4 regions of the Nonomuraea sp. NPDC049421 genome follow, and region 3 is predicted to be linked to each of the others. Evidence: predicted binding sites of a transcription regulator. Region 3 holds the regulator's gene; each other region holds the start of a gene.

Region 1 (6,867 bases), on a different contig from region 3:
CTTCACCGGCGGGGGAGCCTTCGCCCTCGACAACGTGCTCCTGCGCCGCCGCCGCACCGCCCCCGCGGTCGCCTGACCGGCTGAAGAACCCGGCGCCGCGTCACCCGAGACCGGGGAACGCGGCGCCGACGGAGTCCCTCACCTGTGTCCTCACCTGGGCCCGCAGCCAGGCGTGCGCTGGTGGCTCAGGACAGGTGGGCGCGGATCTGCCTGACGTAGTCCGGCGTCGTGCGGCAGCAGCCGCCGATCAGGGACGCGCCCGCCTGCTGCCACTCCTTGGCCGCCTGGCCGAACTCCACCGGGTCGGCCAGGCCCGCCCAGCGGCGGAGCCCGGCGTCCCACGTCTCGCCCGAGTTCGGGTAGACGACCACGGGCAGCCCGCCCGACAGGCAGCCGATCAGGCCGGGGATGTGGCGCGGCGCCGTGCAGTTCGCGCCCACGGCCACCACCTGCGGGTTGCCGCCGAACACGGCCGCCGCCCGCGCGATGGGCGTGCCGTCGTTGAGCCGCTCGCCGTCGCGGCACGAGAAGGCCACCCACGCCTTCACCTCGGGCGTGCCGGCCAGCAGCCGGGCCAGCGCCCGCGCCTCCGGATAGGACGGAATGGTCTCGCAGGCCAGCAGGTCGGCCCCGGCCGCCGCGAGGATCTCCCAGCGGGGGCGGTGCCAGGCGTACAGGCCGTCCTCGTCGAGGTCGTAGTCGCCGGTGTACTCGGCGCCGTTGGCCAGATAGGCGCCGTACGGGCCCACCGAGGCCGCCACGAGCCCGCGCCCGTGCTCGTCGCGGGCCTGCGCCGCCAGCTTCACCGACAGCCGCAGCAGCCGCTCCGCCTCGCCGGCGCCGAGCCCGCGCCGCTCGAACCCCGGCAGCGTCGCCTGGTAGCTGGCCGTGGTCGCCACGTCGGCGCCCGCCGCGAAGTAGCACGCGTGCGCGTGCCTGATCAGCTCGGGCTCCTCCAGCAGCAGCCGAGCCGACCACAACTCGTCGCGCAGGTCGGCGCCGAGGCTCTCGAGCTGGGTCGCCAGCCCTCCGTCCAGGACAAGTGTCGTCACCCGTTCAGCGTACGCAGCCGTGGCCCATGCCCGTCGCGACGGGCATAGGCCACGGCGTCCGTCAGGTGCGCTTCCAGAAGGGGCCGCGCCGGCCTCCGTCGCCGGGGACGCCCGGGGTGCCCGGAGTCCCGGGGTCGCCCGCCGGCCTCGGGTCGATCGCCGAGCGTGGGTCTCCCGCCGGAGGCGGGGGAGTGGGGCCGGTCAGGGCCGTGAGGACCTCGACGGCGCGGGCGTGCAGGGCGTGGGTGTCCGCGCCGGGACGCTCGGCCGCCGCCAGCTCGGCCGCCAGGCGTTCCAGTTGCTCGTTCCCCCCGAGGTACGCCGCCAGCGCCGCCAGCCGGGTGCCCAGGTCGGCCAGGTAGAGCAGGTCGGGCGCGGGCAGGGCCCTCAGGCGGTCGAGTTCGGCCGCGAGCTGGGGACGTACCGACTCCAGACGCCCGCCGGCCGCCCGGCCGCGACCCCGGCGCGGCCCGCCGGGAGCCATCGGCATGGGCGCCGGCGAGGGAGGCAGGGCGCCGCCGTCCTGCGGCCCTCCGGCGAGGAAGCCCCGCTCCATCTCCATTCCGCCCGCGCTGCTCAGCCCGGGCTGCGGCGTCCGCATCCTGGCCGGGCTCGCCGGCGCGGCGGCGAGCATGACGTTCGCCCCGAAGGCGCCCATCCCGGGCGACTGTGGCGGCTCCCACCCGCTCGGCGGCTCGACCGGCTGGATGACGCGGTGCCGCGGCCCTTCGCCGGCGACCTGCCGGGTGTCCACCGCCACGTACGCGGTGAACCGGCAGAGCACGCCGTACTCCAGCGAGGTGCGCACGATGCGCTCCTCCAGGTCGTGCTCGCCCATGGCGTACCGGTCCTCCAGCTCGCGCAGGTGAGCGCGGGCCCACACGGCCCTGATGGCCGGATTGTCCACCGCGACGCCGTCCACGCGCTCCTCCCACTGCCCCTGCGCGGTCAGCCCCCGCACGGTCACCGACGAGCCCTCGCGACAGCGCCCGTACGCGCGCAGCGGCACCCCCGGGAAGATCGACCCCAGGTGGGTGACGGTCTCCGGCTCGACCTCCAGGCCCTTGAGCGCCAGGTCGGTGACCAGGGGAGCGCCGATCCTGCGGTGGATGTGCTCCATGGCCGTGTCCAGCCGGTCCTCTGACTCGACCAGCTCGCACCGGCCCGCGCCGAGCCCCGCGAGACGGCCGAGGAACCCGGCGTTCACCGCCCTGTCGATGCCCACCGCGTGCACCCGCATGGCCGACAGCGCGCCGCCCGCCTGCTCCAGGATCTGGTCCTCGTTGCCGACCTGCCCGTCGGTGACGAGCACGACGACCCGCTCGCGGCCCTCCGTACGGCCGTCGAGCAGCGCGACGGCCCGCCGCAGCGGCTCCAGCAGCTCGGTGCCGCCCCGGGCGTCCACCCTCGCGAGGTGCTCGACCGCGCGGTAACGGTTGCGGTCGGACGCTTCTGCCAGCCCCTCGAACGCCTCCTCCACCACTGAATCGAACGTCAGCACCGCGAACCTGTCGTGCGAGGTCAGCGTGTCGACGATGCGCGCGGCGGCCCGGCGGGCGCAGACCATCTTCCAGCCGCCCATGCTGCCCGAGCGGTCGAGCAGCAGCACCAGGTCGCGCGGCGTGCGGGCGCCCTCCAGCGGCGGCGGCAGCACGGTCAGCGCGAACGTGCCCCGCCCGTCCAGTTGCAGGGCGGTGGACGCCGCGAACGTCAGCCGCAGCACGAAGTCGCGGTCCAGCCGCTCGCCTGGGCGCAGGCGTACCGTGCCGCCCTCCTCCTCGACCACGTGCAGGCTGGAGGCGAGCTCGCGCAGCTCCAGCCCGGCCGCGTCCACCGTGGCCGTCAGCGACAGGCGTACGGGGTGGGGGAAGCCGGGCAGCAGCACCGGCGGGCTGATCCTGGAGGCGTCGGGCACGGCGTCGGTGTCGGGCGCCACGCCGTCACCGGCCGGCGGGCCGTCGATCGGGCGGCCGGGGATGTAGCGCGGCGCCACGACCAGCGGGAACCTGAACGTGGCGGCGCCGTCCTCGTACGGCAGCGGCTGGCTCATGCTCAGGCGTACCGAGACGCGCTCCCCGGGCAGGATGTTGCCCACCCTGATCGTGAACACGTCGGGCCGGTCCTCCTCGGCGATCGCCGCCCGCCTGCCCTCGCGCAGCGCCTGGTCGTAGTCGGCCCTGGCCTGGCCGCGCTCCTTGAGCACGCCCTCCACGACCCGGTCGTCGGCCTCCATGCGGAAGCCGGTCACCGCCGCCCTGTCGGGCAGCGGGAAGACGTACGTGGCCTCCAGCGTCACGTCGTACGGGTTCGTGAACCCCTGCGTGACCTCGACCCCGGCGATCAGGCCCGAGATGGCGGCGGTCACGTCCACGCTCTCCAGCGGCAGGTTGCCGCGCTCGGTCAGCAGCGCGCCGAACCCGGCGTCCGGCACCGGCAGGCACCGCGCGGGCTCCAGCGAAGTGATCTTCATGTCAGCTTCCTCTCTTCGAGCACCGCGAGCAGCGGCCCGGCCGCCGCCAGCACCGCCTGAACGTCCTCATCCGACAGCGCCCGCCTCCCGTCGAGCACCAACCGCACCCCATCGCCCAGCCTGACCCCCGTGACGGCCCCGGCCGCCTCTTGGGCACGGGCGGCGACGTGACGCAACGGCTCCTCCGGTGGGCTACCCGGCCGCTCAGCCCAGAAGCGCGCCCGCTCCCCGCCCCCTGCGGCGGCCGGGGCGGGGCCGGGGCGGGGGAGTGCCCCGTTCAGGCCGGACGCCTGCTCCAGGGTGTGGTCGGTGGCGCCGGTCAGGGTGGTCTGGATCTCGGCGATCGAGTGGCCGGCGGCCTGCATGCGTTTGACGGCCACGAGCTGCAGGAGGTGGCGGCGGCCGTAGCGGGCGATCCTGCCGCGCCGGGTGAGCGGCGGGTCGAGCAGCCCGATCGTCGTGTACCACCTGATCAGCCGCTCCCCGGGCACGTCACGGACCCGTCCGTTCGCGGAGTGTCCGGCGGCCGCCGCGCCGTCGCGCAGCGCGCGGGCCGCGTGCTCGGCCAGCTCGCCGATCGTCCAGGTCTCGCTCATATCTCCACAATGACACTGTCATTGTTACAGTGTCAACGTGCTCGTGTGGCGGAAGAACGGCAGGCCGAAAACCGTTCTAAATGTGTAAAAGCCGACCGACGGGGAGGAAAGTACGCATGGCTACAATCACCGGACCACTCACGGGCGACGCCAAGAACACCGTCGTCGAGGCCCTGCAGGGCGCCCTGGTCGATCTCATCGATCTGTCCCTGGTCGCCAAGCAGTCGCACTGGAACCTCATCGGCTCCCACTTCCGCCCCATCCATCTGCAGCTCGACGAGGTCACCGACCTCGCCAGGACCCACATGGACACCATCGCCGAGCGCATGGTGGCCCTGGGCGCCAACCCGGACGGCCGCGCCGCGACCGTCTCCCGCGAGACCAAGCTCCAGCAGCCGGACGGCGGCTGGCTGGAGGACGGCAAGGTCGTGGCGACCATGACCGACATCCTGGGCGGCATCAGCAAGCGCATGTACGAGCGCATCGCCGCCACCGAGGAGGCCGACCCGGTCAGCCAGGACCTGCTCATCGCCGTGGCGCAGGAAGTCGACAAGCAGCACTGGATGTTCCAGGCACAGCGCTGATCCGAAGGCGCGCGCGACGAAGGAGAGCCCGGGCGTACGGCCCGGGCTTTCGTGTGCCCGGGCCGTTGCCCGGTCCGCCGCCCGAGCCGTTGCCCGGTCCGCCGCCCGAGCCGTTGCCCGGGCCGCCGCCCGGGCCGTTGTCCGGGCCGTCCCACGCGCACCGGTGGCGAGGTTTGCGCAGAGTTTGGTTTCGCGAGTCCTTGTCATTCATGTCGGTGCGGTCGACTAGCGTGGCACCTAGAGGGAGGCCCCACGATGTCGCACAAGACTCTCCTCCGCACGGGCCCGCTCTTGCCGGGCGGCATCAGCCCGTACGGTCCGCTCGGACTTCCGGGCCCCGACGGCCTGGCGCTGCCCCCTGGGTTCACCGGCCGGGCGGTGGCCCGCAGCGGTCACAAGGTCGCCGGCCTGACCTGGCACGCGGCCCCCGACGGCGGCGCCTGTTTCCCCGACGGCGCCGGCTGGATCTACGTCTCCAACTCCGAGCTGCCCCTGCTCGGCGGCGCGTCGGCGCTGCGGTTCAGGGCCGACGGCAGCATCGGCGACGCCTACCGCATCCTGTCGGGCACCGACCTCAACTGCGCGGGCGGCGCCACGCCGTGGCACACGTGGCTGTCGTGCGAGCTCGGCCACCGCGGCCGCGTCTTCGAATGCGACCCCTACGGCGCCCGCGCCGCGCGTCCCCGGCTGGCGATGGGCCGCTTCAAGCACGAGGCCGCCGCCTGCGACCCGGAGCGGCGGGTCATCTACATGACCGAGGACGAGCCCGACGGCTGCTTCTACCGGTTCAGGCCGGGCGACTGGGGCGACCTGACGGAGGGCACGCTCGAGGTGCTGTGCTCGTCGGGCCGCTGGCAGGCGGTGCCGTCGCCGGCCGCCCTGCTCAAGGAGGCCCGCCACCAGGTCGAGGACGCCCGCCACTTCGACGGCGGCGACGGTTGCCACTACGCCGGCGGGGTGTGTTATTTCACGACGAAGGGCGACACCGGGCTGTGGGCGTACGACGCGCAGACCGCCACGCTCGACCGGCTGTGCGAGGGCGTGCGGGCCATCACCGCCGCGCCCTCCGGTGACCTCTACGTCGCCAGAGAGCGCGCCGAGATCGACGTGATCGCGCCCGACCGGGCGGTCACCCCGTTCCTGCGCCTGGAGGGCCACCACGGGGCCGAGCTGACCGGGCTCGCGTTCTCGCCCAGCGGAGAGCGCCTCTACTTCTCGGCCAGGCGCGGCCGCACCGAGGGCCACACCTTCGAGGTGACGGGCCCCTTCCGTCCCTGAGCGCTCAGGCGGGGCGGCCGTCCAGGTCGAGGGTCCACATCTCCTCGACCAGTTCGACCCCGTTCTCCGAGCCCTTCTCCGCCGACTCCAGCTCGAACCCGGCCGCCCGGTAGATGCGCCGCGCGCTGGTCAGGCAGTCGCGGGTCCACAGCGTGACGCGCCGGTAGCCCTCGTTGCGGGCGTGCCGTACGCACTCCTCCACCAGCCGCCGCCCGATGCCGAGACCACGCGCGGACGGCTCGACCAGCAGCAGCCGCAGCTTCGCCGTCTCGTCGTCCTGCCGCATGCAGAAGACGCAGCCGGCCCGCTCGCCGTTCACCTCGGCGATCCACCCGGCGTCGCGGGCGGGGTCGAAGCCGGCCACGATGCCGGCGACGAGCTGCTCGAACGCCGTGCCCCAGCCGTACTCGGCGCTGTAGAGCACGCCGTGCCGGTAGGCGACCCAGCCGAGGTCGCCGGTGCGCGGGGGCCTGATCACGTACGAGCGGGGCTCGCGCGCCCCGTCGAGCACCTGCCTGATCGCCGCCATGCCGCCGACCAGCCGGGCCTGGTCCTCCTCGGCCAGCTCGCCGAGCAGCTGCGCGATCTCCTCGCCCGAACGCCGGTCGAGTGCCGTGAAGACCTCGGCCCCGCCGGGGGTGAGCCGGACGAGCTGCTTGCGCGCGTCGAAGGCCGAGCGCTCGCGCTCCACGAGCCCGTCGTTCTCGAAGCGGGTCAGGATGCGGCTGAGATAGCCGGCGTCGAGGCCGAGCAGGCCGCGCAGCTCCCCGGTCTCGACCCGGTCGGTCTGCGCCAGCTCGAACAGCACGCGTGCCTCGGTCAGCGAGTACGGCGAGTCGTGCATACCCGCCTGGAGCACGCCGATCACTTTCGTATAGAACCGGTTG
Region 2 (6,867 bases), on a different contig from region 3:
CGACCTCGGTGGCGGCACCGGCCTTGATGACGGCGACGCCGCCGGCCAGCTTGGCCAGACGCTCCTGGAGCTTCTCGCGGTCGTAGTCGGAGTCGGTGCGCTCGATCTCGGCGCGGATCTCGTTGACCCGGCCGGAGATCTGCTCGGCGTCACCGGCGCCGTCGACGATCGTCGTCTCGTCCTTGGTCACGACCACCTTGCGGGCGCGGCCCAGCAGGTCGAGGGTGGCGGTCTCGAGCTTGAGGCCGACCTCCTCGGCGATGACCTGACCGCCGGTCAGGATCGCGATGTCGTTGAGCATGGCCTTGCGGCGGTCACCGAAGCCCGGCGCCTTGACGGCGACGGAGCGGAACAGGCCGCGGATCTTGTTGACGACCAGGGTCGCCAGGGCCTCGCCCTCGACGTCCTCGGCGATGATCAGCAGCGGCTTGCCCGACTGGACGACCTTGTCGAGCAGCGGCAGCAGGTCCTTGTTGGCGGAGACCTTGCTGTTGACGATCAGGATGTAGGGGTCTTCGAGCACGGCCTCCATGCGGTCGGAGTCGGTCACGAAGTACATCGACGTCATGCCCTTGTCGAAGCGCATGCCCTCGGTGAGCTCGAGCTCGAGGCCGAAGGTGTTGCTCTCCTCGACGGTGATGACGCCTTCCTTGCCGACCTTGTCCATCGCCTCGGCGATGAGCGAGCCGATCTCGGGGTCGGCGGCGGAGATGGAGGCGGTGGAGGCGATCTGCTCCTTGGTCTCCACGTCCTTGGCCAGCTTGGAGAGCTCCTCGCTGACGCGCTCGACGGCGGACTCGATGCCCTTCTTCAGGGCCATCGGGTTGGCGCCGGCGGCGACGTTGCGCAGGCCCTCGCGCACCAGCGCCTGGGCGAGCACGGTGGCCGTGGTGGTGCCGTCACCAGCCACGTCGTCGGTCTTCTTCGCGACCTCCTTGACCAGCTCGGCGCCGATCTTCTCCCAGGGGTCCTCGAGCTCGATCTCCTTGGCGATGGACACACCGTCGTTGGTGATCGTGGGAGCGCCCCACTTCTTCTCCAGCACGACGTTGCGGCCCTTGGGACCCAAGGTCACCTTGACGGCGTCGGCGAGCTGGTTCATACCGCGCTCGAGACCGCGCCGGGCGTCCTCGTCAAACGCGATCATCTTGGCTGCCATAAGGCTAGACCTCCCAGATGCAGGGTGGCTTGTCGTGGACCGAGCCGACGCCCGCGACGGCATGGGTCAGCATCTCCTTCGGCAGACCCCATCGTCCCGATCCGGTGTTGGCACTCTGCTGCACAGAGTGCCAACGAACTGTTTAGCACTCTACCCTGTCGAGTGCAAGCGAACGCCCATCTGCCCCACGTTTCCGCCCAGGTCAGTCAGTACGCCGGTACGGCGAGCCGCCCTGGGCGGCCCACCGTACGCGAGTCGACGAAAGAGAGATGACGGCTCGCACGGACTGCGCTGCCGTGCGAACCCGCCCGGTGCATACCAGGATGTCGATCAGACCGTTCGGACGGACTCCGCCTGCGGTCCCTTCTGGCCCTGCGTGATCTCGAACTCGACGCGCTGTCCCTGCTCGAGAGATCGGTACCCGTCCATCATGATCGCTGAGTAATGGACGAATACATCCTTACCACCGTCTACCGCGATGAAGCCGTAGCCCTTGTCCGCGTTGAACCACTTGACGGTGCCCTGCGCCACTTCCGACTCCTCTTACTGGTCTCCCAGATCTCGCCCATTCCTCCGCGAGACCTGTAATCGCCCGACTTAACAGAAAATCAGCCGGACGATCGCCCTCGACCATACCTGTGGGGAGGGGTTTGGCAACAGAGTCAATCTGGGAACTGCCTATTTCTTCTTCCCGAACCTGGTTCAACATTGAATTAGGCCCGGAAAAGGAGAAGGCGCCCACAAGGGGCGCCTTCTGGATGTGAGCCGCGACACTCAGCCGCCGGCGACCGCCGGGATGATGGAGATCTGCGTGCCCTCAGGGGCGGGAGTGTCGAGGCCCTCGGCGAAACGGACGTCCTCTTCCCCCACGTAAACGTTGACGAAACGACGAATCTTGCCCGATTCATCCAGAATTCTCGCGCCGATGCCCGGGTAGTCGGCGTCGAGCTTGATGAGCACGTCACGAAGCGTCGCGCCCTCGCCACTGACCTCCGCGTTGCCCCCGGTGTAGGTGCGCAGAATGGTGGGAATCCGCACAGAAACGCTCATGGTTTAAGTCGCCTTTCCTGGTTGTCAGACAGTCGCGCGGAACGCGTCGAGAGAGGGCCGGATCACGGCCGTGGGTGCGGCGTCGTCGCTGATCGCGTCGAGCGTCTTGAGCCCGTCACCGGTGTTGAGCACCACGGTGAGGGCGTCGGGGTCGAGCACGCCGTTCTCGGTGAGCTTCTTCAGCACGCCGACGGTGACGCCGCCCGCGGTCTCGGCGAAGACGCCCTCGGTCGAGGCCAGCAGCTTGATGGCGGCCACGATCTCGGCGTCGGTGACGTCCTCGACGGCCCCGCCGGTGCGCCGGGCGATGTCCAGCACGTACGGGCCGTCGGCCGGGTTGCCGATGGCCAGGGACTTGGCGATGGTGTCGGGCTTGACCGGTCGTACGACCTCGTGCCCCGCCTTGTACGCGGTCGACACCGGCGAGCACCCGGCCGCCTGCGCCCCGAAGATCTTGTACGGGGTGTCCTCGACCAGCCCCAGCTTCACCAGCTCCTTGAAGCCCTTGTCGATCTTCGTGAGCTGGGACCCGGAGGCGATGGGGATGATGATCTGCTCGGGCAGCCGCCAGCCGAGCTGCTCGGCGATCTCGTACGCGAGCGTCTTGGAGCCCTCGGCGTAGTAGGGCCGCAGGTTGACGTTGACGAATCCCCACTTGTCGCCCAGCGGGTCGCCGATGAGCTCGGAGCAGAACCGGTTGACGTCGTCGTACGTGCCCTCGATGCCGATGAGCTTCCCGCCGAAGACCCGCGCCATGGCGATCTTCGCCTGCTCCAGGTTAGCCGGGATGAACACGCACGCGTCGAGCCCGGCCCGCGCAGCGGCGGCCGTGACGGCGCCGGCGAGATTGCCGGTGGAGGAGCAGGAAAGCGTGTGGAAACCGAAGTTCCTGGCCGCTTCGACGGCCATGGCGACGACCCGGTCCTTGAAGGAGTGGGTGGGATTGCCGGAGTCGTCCTTCACGTAAAGGGACTTGATGCCGAGCGTTCGGCCGAGGTTTCCGGCCTTGACCAATTTCGTCCAGCCGGGGTTCATATTCGGCTTTTCGGTCACGTTCGCCGGCACCGGAAGGAGCGCCCGGTAACGCCAGATGTTGGCCGGACCCGATGCGATCTGCTCGCGGGTCACCTGGCCGAAGTCGTAGGCCGCCTCGAGCGGCCCGAAACATTCCTGACACGCGAAGCTGGGACCCAGCGGGTAACGCGCGCCGCACTCGCGGCAGGACAGAGCGGTGGCAGGACCAAAGTCAAGCGACATGAAGCGAGGCCTTCCCTCATCTTCGCCCGCGGCCACCTTGACCGCGAACCGGAATTGGCACCTTGTCCCGGTCGGCCTCGCCTGGTCGCGAGTCGAAAGCCGGGAGGGTTGCCGGGGCTTCGCAGGGCCGGTCCCTCCACCCCTCTGGATGAGCAATATGAAGTTGTTGAAACGGACTCTACCCGCTTAAGTGGCTGCAATTACCACCCGTCTCACCATGTGAGACGGGTGGTCTCAGCGGTAGTCCTCGCCCAGCACACCCTGCACATACTTGCGCGCCTGATGGATGCGGGATTTCGCGGTGCCCAGCGGGATGCCGAGCTGCTCGGCCACCTCGTTGTAGTCGAGCTGGACGATGTCGCGCAGCACCAGCGCCTGCGCCAGATCGGGCTTGTCGGCCTCCAGCGCCTCCATCGCGTCGAGCAGGTCGAGCCGCGAGCCGGCGATCACGCTGACCCGCCGCACGTCGGGCTTCTGCATCGGCAGCTCGTCCGAGCTCTGCTCGGCCGCCCGCCGCTTCAGCGACCGGTACGTCGTGCGCGCGCAGTTGGCCGTCACGATGTGCAGCCATGTACTGAACCTGGCGCGCCCCTCGAACCGCCCGATGTTACGCGCCACGGCCAGCAACGTATCTTGCGAGGCCTCCTCCGCGTCCTGGTGATAAGGCAGGATTCGGGCGCAGTGCCGCATCACATCGGGCTCTATCCGCGCCAGGAGCTCGCCGAGTGCGCGATGATCTCCGGCAGCGGCTGAGCGGGCGAGTTCCTCGGTTAGCTCATCAAGCGCCATAGCTGGGATCCTATGATCGAAAGGAGCCTAGATGAACAGCGTGCTGTTGGCCTCCAACAGAGGGCCGGTCTCCTTCACCGTCTCCGACGACGGCGAACTCACCATGAAGCGCGGCGGCGGCGGTCTCGTGTCGGGCCTGTCGGGCGTGGCCAAGGGCGACGGCGTGCTGTGGGTCTGCGCGGCGCTGTCCGACGGCGACCGCAGCGCAGTGCGGCAGGCCGGCGGCGGCCGCGTCGACCACGCGGGCTACGACACGGGCCCGATGCGCATGCTCGACATCCCGCCCGCCACCTTCCACCGCGCCTACAACGCGGTGGCCAACTCGACCCTGTGGTTCGTCAACCATCTGCTCTACGACATCCCCAACTCGCCCAACTTCGGCACCAGGTTCGAGCGCGAGTGGGAGTCATACCGCGACTACAACGGCGCCTTCGCGCTGGCGCTCGCCGAGGAGGCCGGCCACGGCGCGCGCGTGATGGTGCAGGACTACCACCTTACGCTGACCCCCGCCATGCTCAGGGCCGAACGGCCCGACCTGCGCATCGCACACTTCAGCCACACCCCGTGGGCGCCGCCCGAATACTTCTCGCTGCTGCCCGACGACGTCGCCAAGGAGGTGCTCGAAGGCATCCTGGGCGCCGACCACGCCGGCTTCCTCACCGACCGGTGGGCGCAGGCGTTCATGGACTGCTGCGAGCGGCTGCTGGGCGCCGAGGCCGACCGCGTCGGGCGCAGCGTCACCCACGCCGGCAGGAGCACCCGCATCGGCGTCCACAGCCTGGGGGTGGACGGCGCCGCGCTGTGGGAGCGGGCCTGCGAGCCCGACGTCGAGTCCCACATGACGGCGCTCAGGGAGCAGGTCGGCGGGCGCAGGCTGATCGTCCGCATCGACCGCACCGAGCTGTCGAAGAACATCGTGCGCGGGCTCAACGCCTACCGCGAGTTCCTCGCCGCCCACCCCGAGTGGCACGGCCGCGTGGTGCACCTCGCCTTCGCCTATCCCAGCCGGCACGACCTGCCCGAATACCGCGAGTACACCGCGTCGGTGCAGCGCTGCGCCCAGGAGATCGAGGACGAGTACGCCACCGAGGACTGGGACCCGCTCATCCTCAACGTCAACGACGACTATCCGCGCTCGCTGGCCGCGTACCGGATGGCCGACGTGCTGCTGGTCAACCCCATCCGCGACGGCATGAACCTGGTCGCCAAGGAGGGCCCCGTGCTGTCGCCGCACTGCGCGCTCGTGCTGTCGCGGGAGGCGGGCGCCGCGGCCGAGCTGGGCCAGCACGCGCTGCTCGTCAACCCGTACGACATCAGCGGCACCGCGGCCGCGCTGCACGAGGCGCTGGTCATGCCGGAGGACGAGCGGCGCAGCCGCCGCGACAAGCTGCGCGCCGCCGCGACCGCGCTGCCACCGCAGCAGTGGCTAGCCGCCCAGCTCGAAGCGCTGGCCTGACGCGTCACGAGGGGCTGATCGCCGAGACCAGCTCCTCCAGCAGCCGCACCACGCCGTCGGGGCCGTCCACCACCAGGTCGGCGCGCTCCGCGAGCGCGGTGACCTCGGTCGAGCCGCTGCACACGGTCACGCCGGGCAGCCCCGAGGCGCGTACGGCGTCGAACGCCGCCAGGTCGCCGAGGTCGTCGCCGACGAACATGACTGAGCGCGCCTCCCGCTCGGTGAGGAACAGGCCGAGCGCGTGGCCCTTGTCCATGCCGGGCGGCCGCAGCTCCAGCACCATGCGGCCGGGCTCGATCACCAGCCCGTGCTTGTCGGCCAGCTTGGCGAGCGGCTCGCGCAGCGCGGCGAGCGCGCCCTCGGGGTCGGGGCTGCGCCTCGTGTGGACGGCCACGGCCCGCCCCTTGTCCTCGACGCGCACGCCCCGCACGCCCAGCGATTCGAGCAGCAGCGGCAGCTCGGCCTCCGCGTTGGGGACGCCGGGCGGCGGCGGGGGCGCGGAGACGCGGCCGTCCTCCCAGCGTTCGAAGCCGTAGTGGCCGAGCACCACCAGGCCGGGCACGTCGGCCAGGCCGGGGCCGAGCTCCAGCGCGGTGGCCGCGGGCCTGCCGGTCACGATGGCCACCGCTCGGACGCGGGCGCCCAGCTCGGCGAGTACGCCGGGCGCCTTCGGATGGATCACGGCCTGGGCGGGGTCGGGCACGATCGGCGACAGGGTGCCGTCGAAGTCGAGCCCGATCACGGCGCCCGCCGGATCGTCCACGATCGCTTCCATTCCAGGGATGTTCTTCACTCGGCTGCCGTACCCAGACGGTCAGGGACGCATGCCGAGCCTTCTGGCCGCACGGTCGCGCCGGCGGGTGGATCGTAATCTGCGTAGCCGCTTGACCAGCATCGGGTCCTGCTCCAGCGCCTCCGGCCGGTCGATCAGCTCGCCGAGGAGCTGGTAGTAGCGCGTGGCGGAGAAGCCGAACGTCTCCTTGATGGCGTGCTCCTTCGCGCCCGCGTAGCGCCACCATTGGCGTTCGAAGGCGAGGAGATCGAGATCGCGTTGTGAGAGTGGTTGTCGGGACGGTTCCTGGGCAGCATTGTCACCGCTGAGCGGTGCTCCCATGGTGTCCTCCTCGAAAGGGGCGGGCGACGATCTCGCCGCCCG
Region 3 (6,867 bases):
AACAGCGTGAAGTTGCGCTTGTCCTCGGGCCTGATCACGTTGCCCTCGGCGCCGGCCGAGCCGGGCCACTCCCAGTCGAGGTCGATGCCGTCGAAGACGCCTGCGGCGGCGCCGGGCTCGAGGCCGGGCAGGTTGCCGCGCAGCCACATGTCGATGCAGGAGGAGGCGAGCCTGGAGCGCGACTCGGCGGTGAGCACGGCGTCGGAGAACGCGGCGGAGCCGGTCCAGCCGCCGAGCGAGATCATCACCTTGAGCTTGGGGTGCTTGGCCTTGAGCTTGCGAAGCTGGTTGAGGTTGCCGTTGAGCGCCTGTCCCGGCTCGTCGGCGACGCCGTCCACGCTCTGCTCGGCGGGCACGGGCCGCTGCCAGTCGGCCCACGGGTCGGAGGAGTAGCAGGTGCCGTCGCCGTTCACGAACCCGAACGCGTAGTTGAGGTGGGTGAGCTTGGCGGCGGCGCCGCTGAGGTGCACGTCCTTGACGTGGTAGTCACGTCCGTAGACGCCCCATTGGATGAAGTACGCGACCCGGTTGAACCCGGTGCGGGCCTCCGCCGGTACGGAGACCAGCGTGAGCCCGAGTAGGACGGACAGGGCGATGAGGATCTTCTTCTTCACGGGGCCGCTCCCGGACAGCTACAAATAGGAAACTTTCCTATAAGTTGAACGCGATCGTAGAGCGGCCCTGAGCCCTCGTCAACGACCCGCACCGGTCGGAGCACTGCGGGGGACGGGCACACTGGAAACGTGCCATCCATCCTGCCTGACGGCGATCCCGCGCCCACCTCGGGCGAGCTGCCCGACAGCGCCCTGCGCGGCCTCGGCGAGCGCCCGTTCGGCTTCTACGTGCACGTGCCGTTCTGCCTGACCCGCTGCGGCTACTGCGACTTCAACACCTACACCGCCTCCGAGCTGGGCCCCGGCGCCTCGCAGCGCGACTACGCCGACACGGTGATCGAGGAGATCCGCCTGGCGCGCCGCGTCCTGGGCGAGACCGACCTGCCGGTGGATACGGTGTTCTTCGGCGGCGGCACCCCCACGCTGCTGCCCCCCGAAGACCTGGCACGCATCCTGGCCGCGATCGGCTCGGAGTTCGGGCTGCGGCCGGACGCCGAGATCACCACCGAGGCCAACCCCGAGTCGGTCGATCCCTCGTCGCTGGAGAAACTGCGCCACGGCGGCTTCAACCGCATCAGCTTCGGCATGCAGAGCGTACGCGAGCACGTGCTGCAGGTCCTCGACCGCCGCCACACGCCAGGCCGGGCCGCCGCGGCCGTCAGGGAGGCGCGCGCGGCCGGGTTCGAGCACGTCAACCTCGACCTGATCTACAGCACCCCGGGCGAGTCCGACGACGACTGGCGGGCTTCGCTGGGCGCGGCGATCGAGGCAGGGCCCGACCACGTGTCGGCGTACTCGCTGATCGTCGAGGAGGGCACCCGCCTGGCCGCGCGCATCAGGCGCGGCGAGCTGCCGATGCCCGACGACGACGTGGCCGCCGATCGCTACCTCATCGCCGACGAGCTGCTGTCCGCGGCCGGGTTCGCGTGGTACGAGGTGTCCAACTGGGCCGTCACCGAGGACGCCCGCTGCCGCCACAACCTGCTCTACTGGACCGGCGGCGACTGGTGGGCGGCCGGCCCCGGCGCCCACAGCCACGTCGGCGGCACCCGCTGGTGGAACGTCAAACACCCCGCCGCCTACGCCCAGCGCCTGGCCGCGGGCCACTCGCCCGCGCACGCCCGCGAGGTGCTCGGGGACGACGACCGCGACGCCGAACGCCTCATGCTGGAGCTGCGGCTGTCGTCCGGATATCCGCTGGCCGAGGTCGCGCCCGCCGCGCGGCCCGTGGTGGCGAGCGCCATGGCGCGCGGGCTGCTGGAGCCCGAGCCGTTCAAGGCGGGCCGCATGGTGCTGACCCTCCAGGGCCGGCTGCTGGCCGACGCCCTGATCAGGGACCTGCTGGTCTAGGTGATCAGGCGGATGGAGATCGGGTAGCGGTAACGCTCGCCCCGGTACGTCGCCATCGCCGCCTGGATGTGGAAGATCAGCGACACGACGAAGACCACCGGCAGCAGCAGGAAGCCGATGAACAGCAGCATCAGGAACGCGGACACGATGTAGCCGATGAACATGGTGATCTGGAAGTTCAGCGCCTCGGCCGCCTGGTCCCTGACGTAGGGCGACTGGTCCTTGCGCACCACGTAGATGATGAGCGGGCCGATCCACGAGACCAGCAGGCCGAGGAGGTGGGCCAGCATCGCCATGGAGTTGTCGTCGGTGCCGGGGCGGGGGCCGAAGCGGCCGGGCACGTAGGGCTCGCCGGGGGGCTGCGGGTAGCCGTAGCCGGGCGGGGGCGGCGGATATCCGGGCCGGCCGTAACCGCCTGGCTGACCGTAACCGGCGTTGGGGCCGTAGCCGCTGGGCGGCTGCGGGTGGTAGATGGGCGCCGACCCGGGCTGCTGGCCATAGGGGAGCTGCTGCCCGTAACCGGGCGCCGAGCCGGGCTGCTGCCCGTAGCCGGACCAGCCGGGCTGCTGCTCATAGCCCGGCGCGGAACCGGGCTCCTGCGTGTGACCCGGGGTCGAACCGGGTTGCGGTGGGTAGCCCGGGGTCGAACCGGGTTGCGGTGGATAGCCAGGCGTGGAGCCGGATTGCTGGGGGTGGCCGGGCGTGGAGCCGGGTTGCTGGGGGTGGCCGGGTTGTTGTCCGTACGGCGGGGGCGGGCCGGGTTGGGGGCCTGAGCCGGGCGCGGGCGGCGGCAGGTCGGACGGGGCGACCTTGCGCGTGGCGTCGTCGTCCGCCGGGGCGAACCTGCGGGTGGCGTCGTCGTCGGCGGGCGGCGGGGTCGGGTCCTGGCTCATGGAGCCTCCGTAACGAAGTCGATCAGTTCCTCGACCCGGCCGAGCAGCGCCGGCTCCAGGTCCGTGTACGTCGAGACGGCGCCGAGAATGCGCCGCCACGCCTCCGCGGGCTCCATGCGCCAGCCCAGCGCGGCGATGACGCCCTCCTTCCATGGCACCCCGCGCGGCACGTCGGGCCAGGCCGGGATGCGCAGCACGGACGGCTTGACCGCCTGCCAGATGTCGACGAACGGATGCCCGACCACGAGCACGTCGGGCGAGGTGATCTCGGCTGCGATCCGGCTCTCCTTGGAGCCGGGCACCAGGTGGTCGACGAGCACGCCGAGGCGCCGCCCCGGCTCGGGGCCGAACTCCTCGACGATGGCGGGCAGGTGGTCGACGCCTTCGAGGTATTCGACGACGACGCCTTCGACCCGCAGGTCGTGGCCCCAGATCTTCTCGACGAGGGCGGCGTCGTGGACGCCTTCGACGTAGATGCGGCTCTGCCTGGCGACCCTGGCCCGCAGCCCTTCGACGGCGATCGAGCCCGACGCGCTGCGCCGAGGGCCGGTGGGGGCGGGGGCGGTGGGGCGTACGAGGGTCACGGGACGGCCTTCCAGCAGGAACGCCGCGGGGGCGAGCGGGAAGAGCCGGCGCTTGCCGAACCGGTCCTCCAGCGTGACGGCCTCCTTGTCACAGGCCACCACGGCGCCGCAGAAGCCGCTGTCGGCGTCCTCCACGACGAGGTCCGGCTCCGCGGGCACCTTGGGGATCTTGCCCTTGCCCGGCCGCCGCCAATTTCCCGCCAGTACATCGCCCTCGTACACACGGGGACCGTAGCAAATCACCCGCTCACTGCAAGGCGCTTCCGCGCGCCGCTGCGGCGGACGAGGACGACGATCGTGCCGGCGATGGCGGCGAGCAGCCCGGCGCCCGGCAGGACCACGAGGGCGATGAGGCCGCCGGCGACGCCGTTCACGACGGAGTAGGAGTCGCGGCCGACGCCGTAGCGCACGGTGGCGTCCTCCTGGTTGACGCAGGTGAGCTGGTAGTCGCCCTTGGCCGGTGCGTTGATGACCAGGAACTGCTCCCACACGGCGTCGCCGGCCGACACCGTACGCCGGTCGGGGGTCTTGGCCAGCTTGGCCTCGCCGCTGATCGAGCAGTCGTAGGTGACGGCGGTGTCGCTGGCGAGGTAGACGCCTGGCTTCTCGGCCGGGTCGACCGTCACCGTGACGCTTTCGCCGGACGCGAACGTCTGCCTGGGCACCAGGTCGGTCGCGCCGCCCAGGCCGGTGGCGAACAGCACGCCGCCGGCCGCCACGCAGGCCACGAACACGCCCCAGACGGCCACCAGCCACCAGCGGCTGGGCTTTATGGCTTTGGAGTCGATTCGTGGTGGAAATTGGGCCTGTTGGCCGTATTGTCCGTACTGAGATGGCGGGCCGAACTGAGCGGGGTCACCGTACTGCGGTGGCCCCTGTCCGAACGGAGGCTGTTGCCCGTACTGGGGTGGTCCCTGTGGCGGCTGTCCCTGTGGGGGCGGTCCGTACTGGGGCGGACCGTAGCCTGGCGGCGGGCCGTACGTCGGGGGCCGGGAGTCGTCGGTCATGAGGGCAAGTGTGGGGCCTGTCGCTCACAGGAAGCCAGACAGCAGTTGGGACCCGGTGTTATCGCACCTTGTGGGCGAGAGCCGTACACTTGGCACTCGGGAACACAGAGTGCTAGACACCACGTTCCTGTAAGGGACAGAGGCAGGAGGTGAGCACGTGCTCGACGATCGGAAGCTGGCGGTGCTCCGGGCCATTGTCGAAGACTACGTGTCCACCAACGAACCGGTGGGCTCCAAGGCGCTGGCCGAGCGTCACAATCTGAAGGTCTCCCCGGCGACGGTCAGGAACGACATGGCCGCGCTGGAGGAGGAAGGCTACATCACCCAGCCCCACACCAGCGCGGGCCGCGTGCCGACGGACAAGGGCTATCGCCTGTTCGTCGACCGGCTCTCGCAGGTCAAGCCGTTGTCGGGGGCCGAGCGGCGGGCGATCGAGACGTTCCTCGCCGGCGCGGTCGACCTCGACGACGTCGTCACCCGCACGGTCCGGCTGCTGGCGCAGCTGACCAGGCAGGTGGCGGTCGTGCAATACCCGACGCTCAACCGTTCGACGGTCCGGCACGTCGAGCTCGTCCCGCTGACCGACCGGCGGGTCATGCTCGTGCTGATCACCAACACCGGCCGCGTCGAGCAGCGCGTGCTGGAGCTCCCCGAGGCGGTCGAAGACCATCGCATCGCCAACCTGCGCGCCGTGCTCAACGCCTGCCTCGACGGCTGCGGCCTGAGCAGCGTGCCCGAGCTGGTGGCCGACCTGCCGGAAAGACTCCCGATCGAAGACCGGCCCGCCGCGGCGACGATCCTCTCCGTGCTGCTCGAGACGCTGGTCGAGCGGCACGACGAGAAGATCGTGTTCGCCGGCGCGGCCAACCTCGCCGGCGCCGACTTCGCCACCGGCCTGCGCGACGTGCTGGAGGCGCTTGAGGAGCACGTCGTCCTCATGCGGCTGCTCGGCGAGACCACCTCAGACACCCCGTCCGCGCTCACCGTGCGCATCGGCTCGGAAAACCCCTACCTGAGGGGCACATCCGTCGTCGCGACCGGATACGGTTCTGGCGACAACCAACTGGCCCGGCTCGGCGTTCTGGGGCCGACCAGGATGGACTATCCCGTGACGATGGGCGCCGTACGCGCGGTGGCACGCTACGTCAGCCAGATCCTGGCTGCATCATAAGAGGTCGATAAGTGGCAAACAGCGACTACTACGCCACCCTCGGGGTGCGCCGTGACGCGAGTCAGGACGAGATCAAGAAGGCGTATCGCCGGCTCGCCCGAGAGCTGCACCCTGACGTGAACCCCGATCCTGACACGCAGGAGCGGTTCAAAGAGATCACGCAGGCCTACGAGGTGCTGTCCGACCCGAACAAGCGCCAGATGTACGACCTGGGTGGCGACCCCTTCGGCGGCGGCGCGGGAGCGGGCGCCGGCGCGGGAGGCTTCGGAGCGGGCTTCCCGTTCAGCGACATCATGGACGCCTTCTTCGGCACCGCCACCGGTGCCAGGGGGCCCCGCTCACGTGCCCGCAGGGGCCGCAACGCCACCATCAGGGTCGAGCTCGACCTGCGCGAGACGGCGTTCGGCACGACCCGAGAGCTGGCCGTCGACACGGCCGTGCTGTGCGACATCTGCCACGGCGCCGGCACCGCGCCTGGCACCCACCCCGACACCTGCGACATGTGCAGCGGGCGCGGGGAGATCTCCCAGGTGACGCGGTCCTTCCTGGGCCAGGTCATGACCTCGCGGCCCTGCCCGCAGTGCGGCGGCTTCGGCAGCATCATCCGCAACCCCTGCCAGGAGTGCTCCGGCGACGGCCGGGTGCGCACCCGCCGTACGATCAAGGTACGCATCCCCGCGGGCGTCGAGGACGGCACCCACATCCAGCTCGCCGGCGAGGGCGAGGTCGGTCCGGGCGGCGGCCCGCCCGGCGACCTGTTCCTCGAGATCGTCGAGCGGCCCCACGAGATCTTCGAACGGCGCGGCGACGACCTCCACTGCACCGTCCAGATCCCGATGACGGCCGCCGCGCTCGGCACCGTGCTGTCCGTCGAGACCCTCGACGGCGCCGAGGACATCGACGTCCGGCCCGGCACGCAGTCGGGCCAGGTCATCACCATGTACGGCAGAGGCGTCCAGCGGCTCAACGAGTCCGGCAGGGGCGACCTGCTCATCCACGTCAACGTCGAGACGCCCAGCCGTCTCGACGCGGCTCAGGAAGAGCTGCTGCGCGAGCTGGCCAGGCAGCGAGGTGAGGAGCGCCCGCCTGGCAAGTTCGCACCGGGCCAGCAGGGTTTTTTCTCCCGCCTGCGTGACGCGTTCAACGGCCGGTGACAGCCCCGGTCTTCCTGAGCGCGCACCTCGAAGGGCCCGAGCTGACGCTCGACGGCCCCGAGGGGCGGCACGCGGCCTCCGTACGCCGGTTGCG
Region 4 (6,867 bases), on a different contig from region 3:
GTGGCCGTCGAGGGTGCCGAGGCGCTTGTCGACGGCGCCGAGCTGGCCGTCCATGGACGACAGCCGCTTGTCGACGCCGCCGATGCGCCCGTCGAGGCCGTCGAGCCTGGTGTCGATGTCGGCCAGGCACTCGTCGGCCGACTCCAGCCGGCTGTCGAACCCGGTGAGCCGGGAGTCGAGGCCGGTGAGCCGGCCTTCGGCGCGTTCGAGGCGGGCGTCCACGGCGCTGAGCCGGGACGTGAGGCGCTGCTCGCTCTCGCCCAGCTGCACGGCGAGGTGCTGGTCGGTCTCGTCGAGGCGGACGGTCAGGCGCTGCTCGACGCCGGCCAGGCGCTCGCCGGCCTGCTCGTCGGCCTCCTTGAGCCGGGCCACGAGCCGCTCGTCGGCCTCCAGCAGGGCCGTGGCGAGCCGCTGGTCGGTCTCGTCGAGCCGGGTGCTGAGGCGCTGGTCGGTCTCGCCCAGACGGGCCGTGAGCCGCTGGTCGGTCTCGTCCAGCCGAGTGGTGAGGCGCTGGTCGGTCTCGTCCAGGCGGGTCGTCAGGCGCTGGCCGGTGTCGTCGAGGCGGGTGGTGAGGCTCTCGGACAGGTCGGAGACCGCGACCTCGACCCGGTCGGTGCGGGACGTCAGCTCCGCCATCGACCGGTCGAGCCGGGTGAAGCGCCCGGCCGCGGCCTCCATGCTGGCGTTGAGCCCCGCCAGGGTGGCGGCGAAGTCGGCCATGCCCTTGGTGATGCCGTCGGTGGTGTCGAGCACCGACTGCAGCCGGCTGAGCGCCTCGTCGACGCTCTCGCCCACGGTGCCGAGGTCGGCCCACACGCTCGGCAGGTCGGTGATCGGGGAGACCCTGGCGTCCACCCCGCTCACCCTGTCGCCCACGGCGTCCACGTGGTCGCGTACGGCCTCGACGTGCTGCGCGAGGCCCTCCGCCCACATCGGCGGCTTGGCGGAGATCTCGTCGAGCCGCCCGCTCACCGCCTCGATGGAGCCGCTCAGCCCGCCCAGCTCGCGCTCGCGGACCTCCCGCAGCAGCCATTCCATGCCCTCCAGGCGCTGGCGGATCTCGTCGAGCACCGCGCCCTGGGTCCGCTGCTCGTAGACGTGGTCCTGGGCGGCCCGGGCGAGCAGGTCCCGCATCCTTTTGGGGACGACGTCGGCGTTGTACGCGCCCGATTGGAGAAGGGTGGTGTGGTTGGAATGGTCCACCGAAAGCTCCTTCGCTCGCCGACGGACTGCCGCGCAGTGGTCGGGTAGGTCCGGTTCAATATCTGAAGAGCGAGAACGCGGTTAACCGCAATAGGGGGAGAACTCCCGCCCGCCCACCTTAGCCTTTCGATCAAGGTCCGTCAGGGCTGAAGTGAAAGATCGAGGAAAGCGATTCGATGGCCGAATTTGGCGATTCAGGCAGGTGAGGAGGGCTTACAGAGGATTACCGAAGGTTTGTCGAGAATCCTGGTCAGGGCGATGACCATGGTGTTCTCTCCGCTGAGCCGCAAATCGGCACGGAGGCGCTCGATGTCGACGGCGGACCCGCGCTTCTTGATGGTGACATTGCCGATTTGTCGGGCGCGGAGGGCGGCGCGGAGTTTCTTCAGAGAAAAGGGGATGATGTCTTCTATTTCGTATCTGGCGGCCCATGGGGTGTCCGCCGGAGCGTCGGACGTCACGTACGCGATCATCGGGTCCATCAGCCGCCCGCCGACCAGCTCGGCCACCTCGCCGACGAGGTGCGCGCGGATGGCGGCGCCGTCGGGCTCGTAGAGGTAGCGCCCCGGCGGGCCCACCTCGGCCGTGACGCCGGTGGCGGTCAGCGTGTGCCCGCCGGGCAGCAGGGCCGCGCGCCTGCCCGTGGTCACGCCGGCGCCCGTCCACAGCGTGGCCTCCTTGACCTCCCCCTTGTACGACACCCACTCGGCCAGCGCGCCCTCGGGGATGAACTCGTACGGGATCGCCGGCGCCACCTTGAGGCAGGCGAGCCGGGCGCGTGAGATCAGGTCGAGCACCACGGGCCAGGGCGGCGAGTACGCCATCGGGTCGAACGTCCGGCCCCTGCCCGTGCGCCGCGCCGGGTCGGCGAACAGCGCGTCGTACTCCTCGGGCCGCACCTCCGCCGCGTCGCCCACGTGGACGGTCACCCGCTCGCCCAGCCCGAACGCCTCCGCGTTCGCCCGCGCCACGGCCACCGTCAGCGGGTCGGTGTCGAACGCCGTCACCGCGCACCCTGCGCGGGCCAGCGCGAGCAGGTCGCCCCCGATGCCGCAGCAGGCGTCCACGACGCGGGCGCCGGAGGGCGGCAGGATGGGCGCCTGGGCGGGCGCCTGGGTGTGCGGCAGGGTGGGCAGCAGGGCGGCGCGGTGGGCGGCGACCTCGGCGCGGGTGGCCTGTTCGAGCCCGTGCGGCGTGAAGAACATCCGGTCGGCGTCCGCGCCGAACTTGGCCCTGGCCCGCTGCCGCAGCCCCGCCTGGGTGAGCGCGGCGGAGGTGAGCGCCGCGTCGTACGTCTTGCGCAGGGTCGTGGCGGCGGCCACGGGATCGGCGCCCGCCAGTTCGCCCGCCTCGGCGAGCGCCCGCAGGCCGCGCGGGGTCAGCAGCTCGGTGAAGGCGTCGAGGTCCACGTCACCTGACGTTAGCGCCATGCCCGCCGTCCTCAGGACGGGGAGACCTGGGCGGGAGACCTGCATGAGGTGGTGCGGGTAGGAGGTGTGCAGGTGGGTAGGGCCGGGGCGGGTCGGCGGCGTCGTGGTCCGAGCGGGCGGGAGCGGCGTGGCCGGTGGGGCGAACATTCGTGCACGTGGGAGACTGGACCAGGTCAACGGCCTGTTCCCAAGCTCTGATCGCTCTCAGCAGACGCGTTCGTGTTGACTGTCAAGCCCCTCTTGCATATGTTTCCTTTTGGCACTCTCCCCTTGAGAGTGCCAACGTGCGACGAGGCAGGTCTGACACCCGCGACGGCAGGCCCAGCTGGTCGCCTCTTCTAGATCATTCAAATCTGAAGGGGAGGTCCGATCGTGACGACCGCCACCAAGGTTCCCGTTAAGCCGCTCGGCGACCGCATTGTGGTTCAGCCGCTTGAGGCCGAGCAGACCACCGCTTCCGGCCTGGTCATCCCGGACACCGCCAAGGAGAAGCCGCAGGAGGGCAAGGTCCTCGCGGTGGGCCCCGGCAACTGGGACGAGGACGGCGAGAAGCGGATTCCGCTCGACGTCTCCGAGGGCGACATCGTCCTCTACAGCAAGTACGGCGGCACCGAGGTCAAGTACGGCGGCGAGGAGTACCTCGTGCTCTCCGCCCGCGACGTTCTCGCGATCATCGAGAAGTAGGCCGGATGTGTCGAGCCCCGGGCGCTCTTGAGGGCGGCCGGGGCTTTCGACGCTAGGAGAGGACTTTCAGACAATGGCGAAGATCCTGGAGTTCGACGAGGACGCCCGCCGCGCGCTCGAGCGCGGCGTGAACGCCCTCGCGGACGCCGTCAAGGTAACCCTCGGCCCGCGTGGCCGTAACGTCGTCATCGACAAGAAGTTCGGTGCGCCGACGATCACGAACGACGGTGTGACCATCGCTCGTGAGATCGAGCTGGAGGAGCGCTACGAGAACCTCGGCGCCCAGCTCGCCAAGGAAGTGGCGACCAAGACCAACGACATCGCGGGCGACGGCACCACCACCGCGACCGTCCTGGCCCAGGCCATGGTCCGCGAGGGCCTGCGCAACGTCGCCGCCGGCGCCTCGCCGCTGTCGCTCAAGCGCGGCATCGACAAGGCCGCCAAGGCGGTCAGCGACCGCCTGCTGTCGACCGCCCGCGAGGTGGCCGACAAGAAGGAGATCGCCAACGTCGCCACGATCTCCGCGCAGGACGCGCAGATCGGTGACCTGATCGCCGAGGCGTTCGACAAGGTGGGCAAGGACGGTGTGCTCACCGTCGAAGAGTCCAACGCCATGGGCATGGAGCTCGAGTTCACCGAGGGCATGCAGTTCGACAAGGGCTACCTGTCGGCCTACATGGTCACCGACCCCGAGCGCATGGAGTCCGTCCTCGAGGACGCCTACATCCTGCTCACCCAGGGCAAGATCTCCTCCATCGCGGACTTCCTGCCGCTGCTGGAGAAGATCGCTCAGACGAAGAAGCCGCTGCTCGTGGTCGCCGAGGACGTCGAGGGCGAGGCCCTGGCCGTCCTGGTCACCAACAAGATCCGCGGCACCTTCACCTCGGTGGCCGTCAAGGCCCCCGGCTTCGGCGACCGCCGCAAGGCGATGCTGCAGGACATGGCCATCCTCACCGGCGGCCAGGTCGTCAGCGAGGAGGTCGGCCTCAAGCTGGAGCACGTCGGTCTCGAGGTGCTCGGCACGGCCCGCCGCGTCGTCGTCACCAAGGACGCCACGACCATCGTCGACGGCGCCGGTGACGCGCAGGCCATCGAGGACCGCGTCAAGGAGATCAAGATTGCCATCGAGCAGTCCGACTCCGACTGGGACCGCGAGAAGCTGCAGGAGCGGCTGGCCAAGCTGGCCGGCGGTGTGTGCGTGCTGCGCGTCGGCGCCGCCACCGAGGTCGAGCTGAAGGAGAAGAAGCACCGCCTTGAGGACGCGATCTCCGCGACGCGCGCCGCGATCGAGGAGGGCATCGTCTCCGGCGGTGGCTCCGCGCTGATCCACGTCTCCAAGGACCTCGACGACCTCGGTCTGTCGGGCGACGAGGCGACCGGTGTCGGCATCGTGCGCCGCGCGCTGGTCGAGCCGGCCCGGTGGATCGCCGAGAACGCCGGCCTCGAGGGCTACGTCGTGACGCACAAGGTCGCCGAGCTGGAGGCCGGTCACGGCCTCAACGCCGCGACCGGCGAATACGGCGACCTCATCGGCCAGGGCGTCATCGACCCGGTCAAGGTCACCCGCTCGGCCGTTCAGAACGCCGCTTCGATCGCGGGCATGCTGCTCACGACCGAGGCGCTCGTGGTGGACAAGCCCGAGGAGGAGGCGCCGGCCGCCGGCGCGGGTCACGGTCACGGCCACGGCCACTGACCGTCCCTTCCTTCCGCCGACCGTACGGCCCGCACCCGCTCAGGGTGCGGGCCGTACGGCTTTCCTGGTCTGTACGGCTTCGCGGTACCCGCGTTGTGGAAGGGCGGGGGAAGGGGCACTCACGCTGGCGGTGCTCAGATCGTGGGGTGAGGGAAGGGGCACTCACGCCAGGCGGTGCCCAGGTCGTGGTGAGGCCGCGGGGGTCGGCACGTACGCCTCGTGGTGCCTGGGGTCGGCGTGGGGCGGGGGTGGGCACGTACGCTGGGCGGCGGTCGGTGTGAGGAGGTGGCCGGGGGCGTGCGGTACCGGCGGGCGGTGGAGCGGTTGCGGATGCTCGCGCGGGCATGTGAGCAGACGCGGCGGGTGCGGGCGGACGAGCCGTTCCTGCGGGCGGCGTACGTGTTCGGCGACCTGCTCGGCGGGGCCGACGAGGTCGAGTGCCTGGAGGTGGCGTTCGTGCTGAACCTGCCGCCGGAGGAGGTGGCGTGGGGCACACAGCCGCCGGGGACGGCCTGGCTGGTCGACTTCCTCGAGCTGGACAAGGGCGGGGTGGCCTACGTCTGGCGCTCGCAGCGGGACCCGGTGGCCAACCATCACATCAGGGAGCCGGTGCGGTTCTGGTCGCTGGACGGCATGGAGGAGGACGTGCTGGCGGCGCTGGCGGAGCGGCGCTTCCGCGAGGCGCGGGCGGCGTCCGCGGGCGGGGACGCCGGCAACGGGGTGGCCGACGTCGAGGCGGAGCTGCGGACGGCGCTGGAGCACCTCAGGGCGGTGCACGGGGCGTACTGGGACCGGCGGTGGCGGCGCGAGCACCGGAGCCTGGGCCGGTACCCGGAGCATCACCTGTGGGAGGCCGTGCGGGGCTACCTGGAGCTGCTGGACGCGCGCGGCGATTGACCGGGTGCGTGCGGCGCGGCGGCTGAGCGGGTGCGTGCGGCGCGGCGACCCGGCGAGTGTGCGCGGCGCGGTGTGACCTCGGCGGAGGGCGCCGCGCTGAGGCCGGTTCTGGGTGGGCGGGTTATCGGGCGATGGGGGAAATTGGGGGGAAAGGTGGATTGTTGGTCGTAAACCGGGAGTGGGCGATAAGCGTCAGGGGTCTGACAAATGTCGTGCATTCCGGGTTATCAGGTGAAATATTATGTCAGTATTAAGGCTTAGTGTGGTCGCCTGATTACTGCTCGTTATCGTCGCTTCAATGTGACCAATCCGTAGCCGTTCGCCATGACGACAGGCCGGATCAGTGCGGGCATCATGCCTATCGTGAGCGAGGGAAGCGTCGCCGACGCCAAAATTGGGGTAAGGCTCGCGTCGAGACTTCCGGCACGGACGGATGACTCCGACCTTAGGGAACTGACGAGCCTCGCCGTACAGGGGGATCGCAGTGCGATCGAATCCCTGCTCGGCGAGTTGCGTCCGATGGTGGTGCGGTATTGCCGCGCCCGGCTGGGCAGGGTTTCAGGGCAATATCACATTGCCGATGACGTCGCCCAGGAGGTGTGCATCGCGGTGTTGTCCGCGCTGCCGCGATACCGCGACATGGGGCGGCCGTTCGCGTCGTTCGTGTTCGGCATCGCCTCGCACAAGGTGGCCGATGCGCTACGCAGCTCGGTACGGTCGGCGGTGCCGACACAGGACCTGCCCGACGGCCCCGACGACGGCCCGGGGCCCGAGGAGACCGTGGTCCGCTACATCGAGGTCGAGCACGCCAGGCGGCTGCTGGCCAGGCTGCCCGAGAACCAGCGGGAGTTGTTGCTGCTGCGGGTGGTGTCGGGGCTCTCGGCGGAGGAGACCGGTAATGTACTCGGTATGTCACCGGGTGCAGTGCGCGTCGCCCAGCATAGGGCGCTGGCCAGGCTG

The links. The regulator HrcA, encoded in region 3, represses chaperone genes, less so after heat shock. The targets are predictions, from matches to a motif close to TTGGCACTCTCNNNNNGAGAGTGCCAA.
Region 1: a site for HrcA is predicted at 4,128-4,154, ahead of AB0K18_RS02125 (DNA starvation/stationary phase protection protein). Genes of this name have one in related genera too.
Region 2: a site for HrcA is predicted at 1,267-1,293, ahead of groL (chaperonin GroEL). Genes of this name have one in related genera too.
Region 4: a site for HrcA is predicted at 2,890-2,916, ahead of groES (co-chaperone GroES). Genes of this name have one in related genera too.

The regions. Positions count from the first base shown of each region.
Region 1 covers NZ_JBFAQA010000001.1:458,055-464,921, forward strand. The annotation lists gene AB0K18_RS02105 (DoxX family protein) at 1-76, shown strand, start outside; gene mmuM (homocysteine S-methyltransferase) at 186-1,052, opposite strand; gene AB0K18_RS02115 (VIT domain-containing protein) at 1,114-3,522, opposite strand; gene AB0K18_RS02120 (MerR family transcriptional regulator) at 3,519-4,118, opposite strand; gene AB0K18_RS02125 (DNA starvation/stationary phase protection protein) at 4,235-4,702, shown strand; gene AB0K18_RS02130 (alkaline phosphatase PhoX) at 4,958-5,980, shown strand; gene AB0K18_RS02135 (helix-turn-helix domain-containing GNAT family N-acetyltransferase) at 5,985-6,839, opposite strand.
Region 2 covers NZ_JBFAQA010000011.1:266,264-273,130, forward strand. The annotation lists gene groL (chaperonin GroEL) at 1-1,159, opposite strand, end outside; gene AB0K18_RS21040 (cold-shock protein) at 1,490-1,690, opposite strand; gene AB0K18_RS21045 (MoaD/ThiS family protein) at 1,934-2,209, opposite strand; gene thrC (threonine synthase) at 2,234-3,466, opposite strand; SAM riboswitch class I at 3,480-3,621, opposite strand; gene AB0K18_RS21055 (RNA polymerase sigma factor) at 3,701-4,255, opposite strand; gene AB0K18_RS21060 (trehalose-6-phosphate synthase) at 4,287-5,711, shown strand; gene otsB (trehalose-phosphatase) at 5,716-6,486, opposite strand; gene AB0K18_RS21070 (DUF3263 domain-containing protein) at 6,526-6,825, opposite strand.
Region 3 covers NZ_JBFAQA010000010.1:219,475-226,341, reverse strand. The annotation lists gene AB0K18_RS19575 (glycoside hydrolase family 18 protein) at 1-614, opposite strand, end outside; gene hemW (radical SAM family heme chaperone HemW) at 744-1,964, shown strand; gene AB0K18_RS19565 (DUF4870 domain-containing protein) at 1,961-2,857, opposite strand; gene AB0K18_RS19560 (DUF3097 domain-containing protein) at 2,854-3,663, opposite strand; gene AB0K18_RS19555 (hypothetical protein) at 3,681-4,190, opposite strand; gene hrcA (heat-inducible transcriptional repressor HrcA) at 4,606-5,619, shown strand; gene dnaJ (molecular chaperone DnaJ) at 5,631-6,773, shown strand; gene AB0K18_RS19540 (16S rRNA (uracil(1498)-N(3))-methyltransferase) at 6,770-6,867, shown strand, end outside.
Region 4 covers NZ_JBFAQA010000009.1:54,494-61,360, forward strand. The annotation lists gene AB0K18_RS17335 (hypothetical protein) at 1-1,203, opposite strand, end outside; gene AB0K18_RS17340 (methyltransferase domain-containing protein) at 1,398-2,633, opposite strand; gene groES (co-chaperone GroES) at 3,003-3,317, shown strand; gene groL (chaperonin GroEL) at 3,391-5,010, shown strand; gene AB0K18_RS17355 (hypothetical protein) at 5,308-5,907, shown strand; gene AB0K18_RS17360 (sigma-70 family RNA polymerase sigma factor) at 6,262-6,867, shown strand, end outside.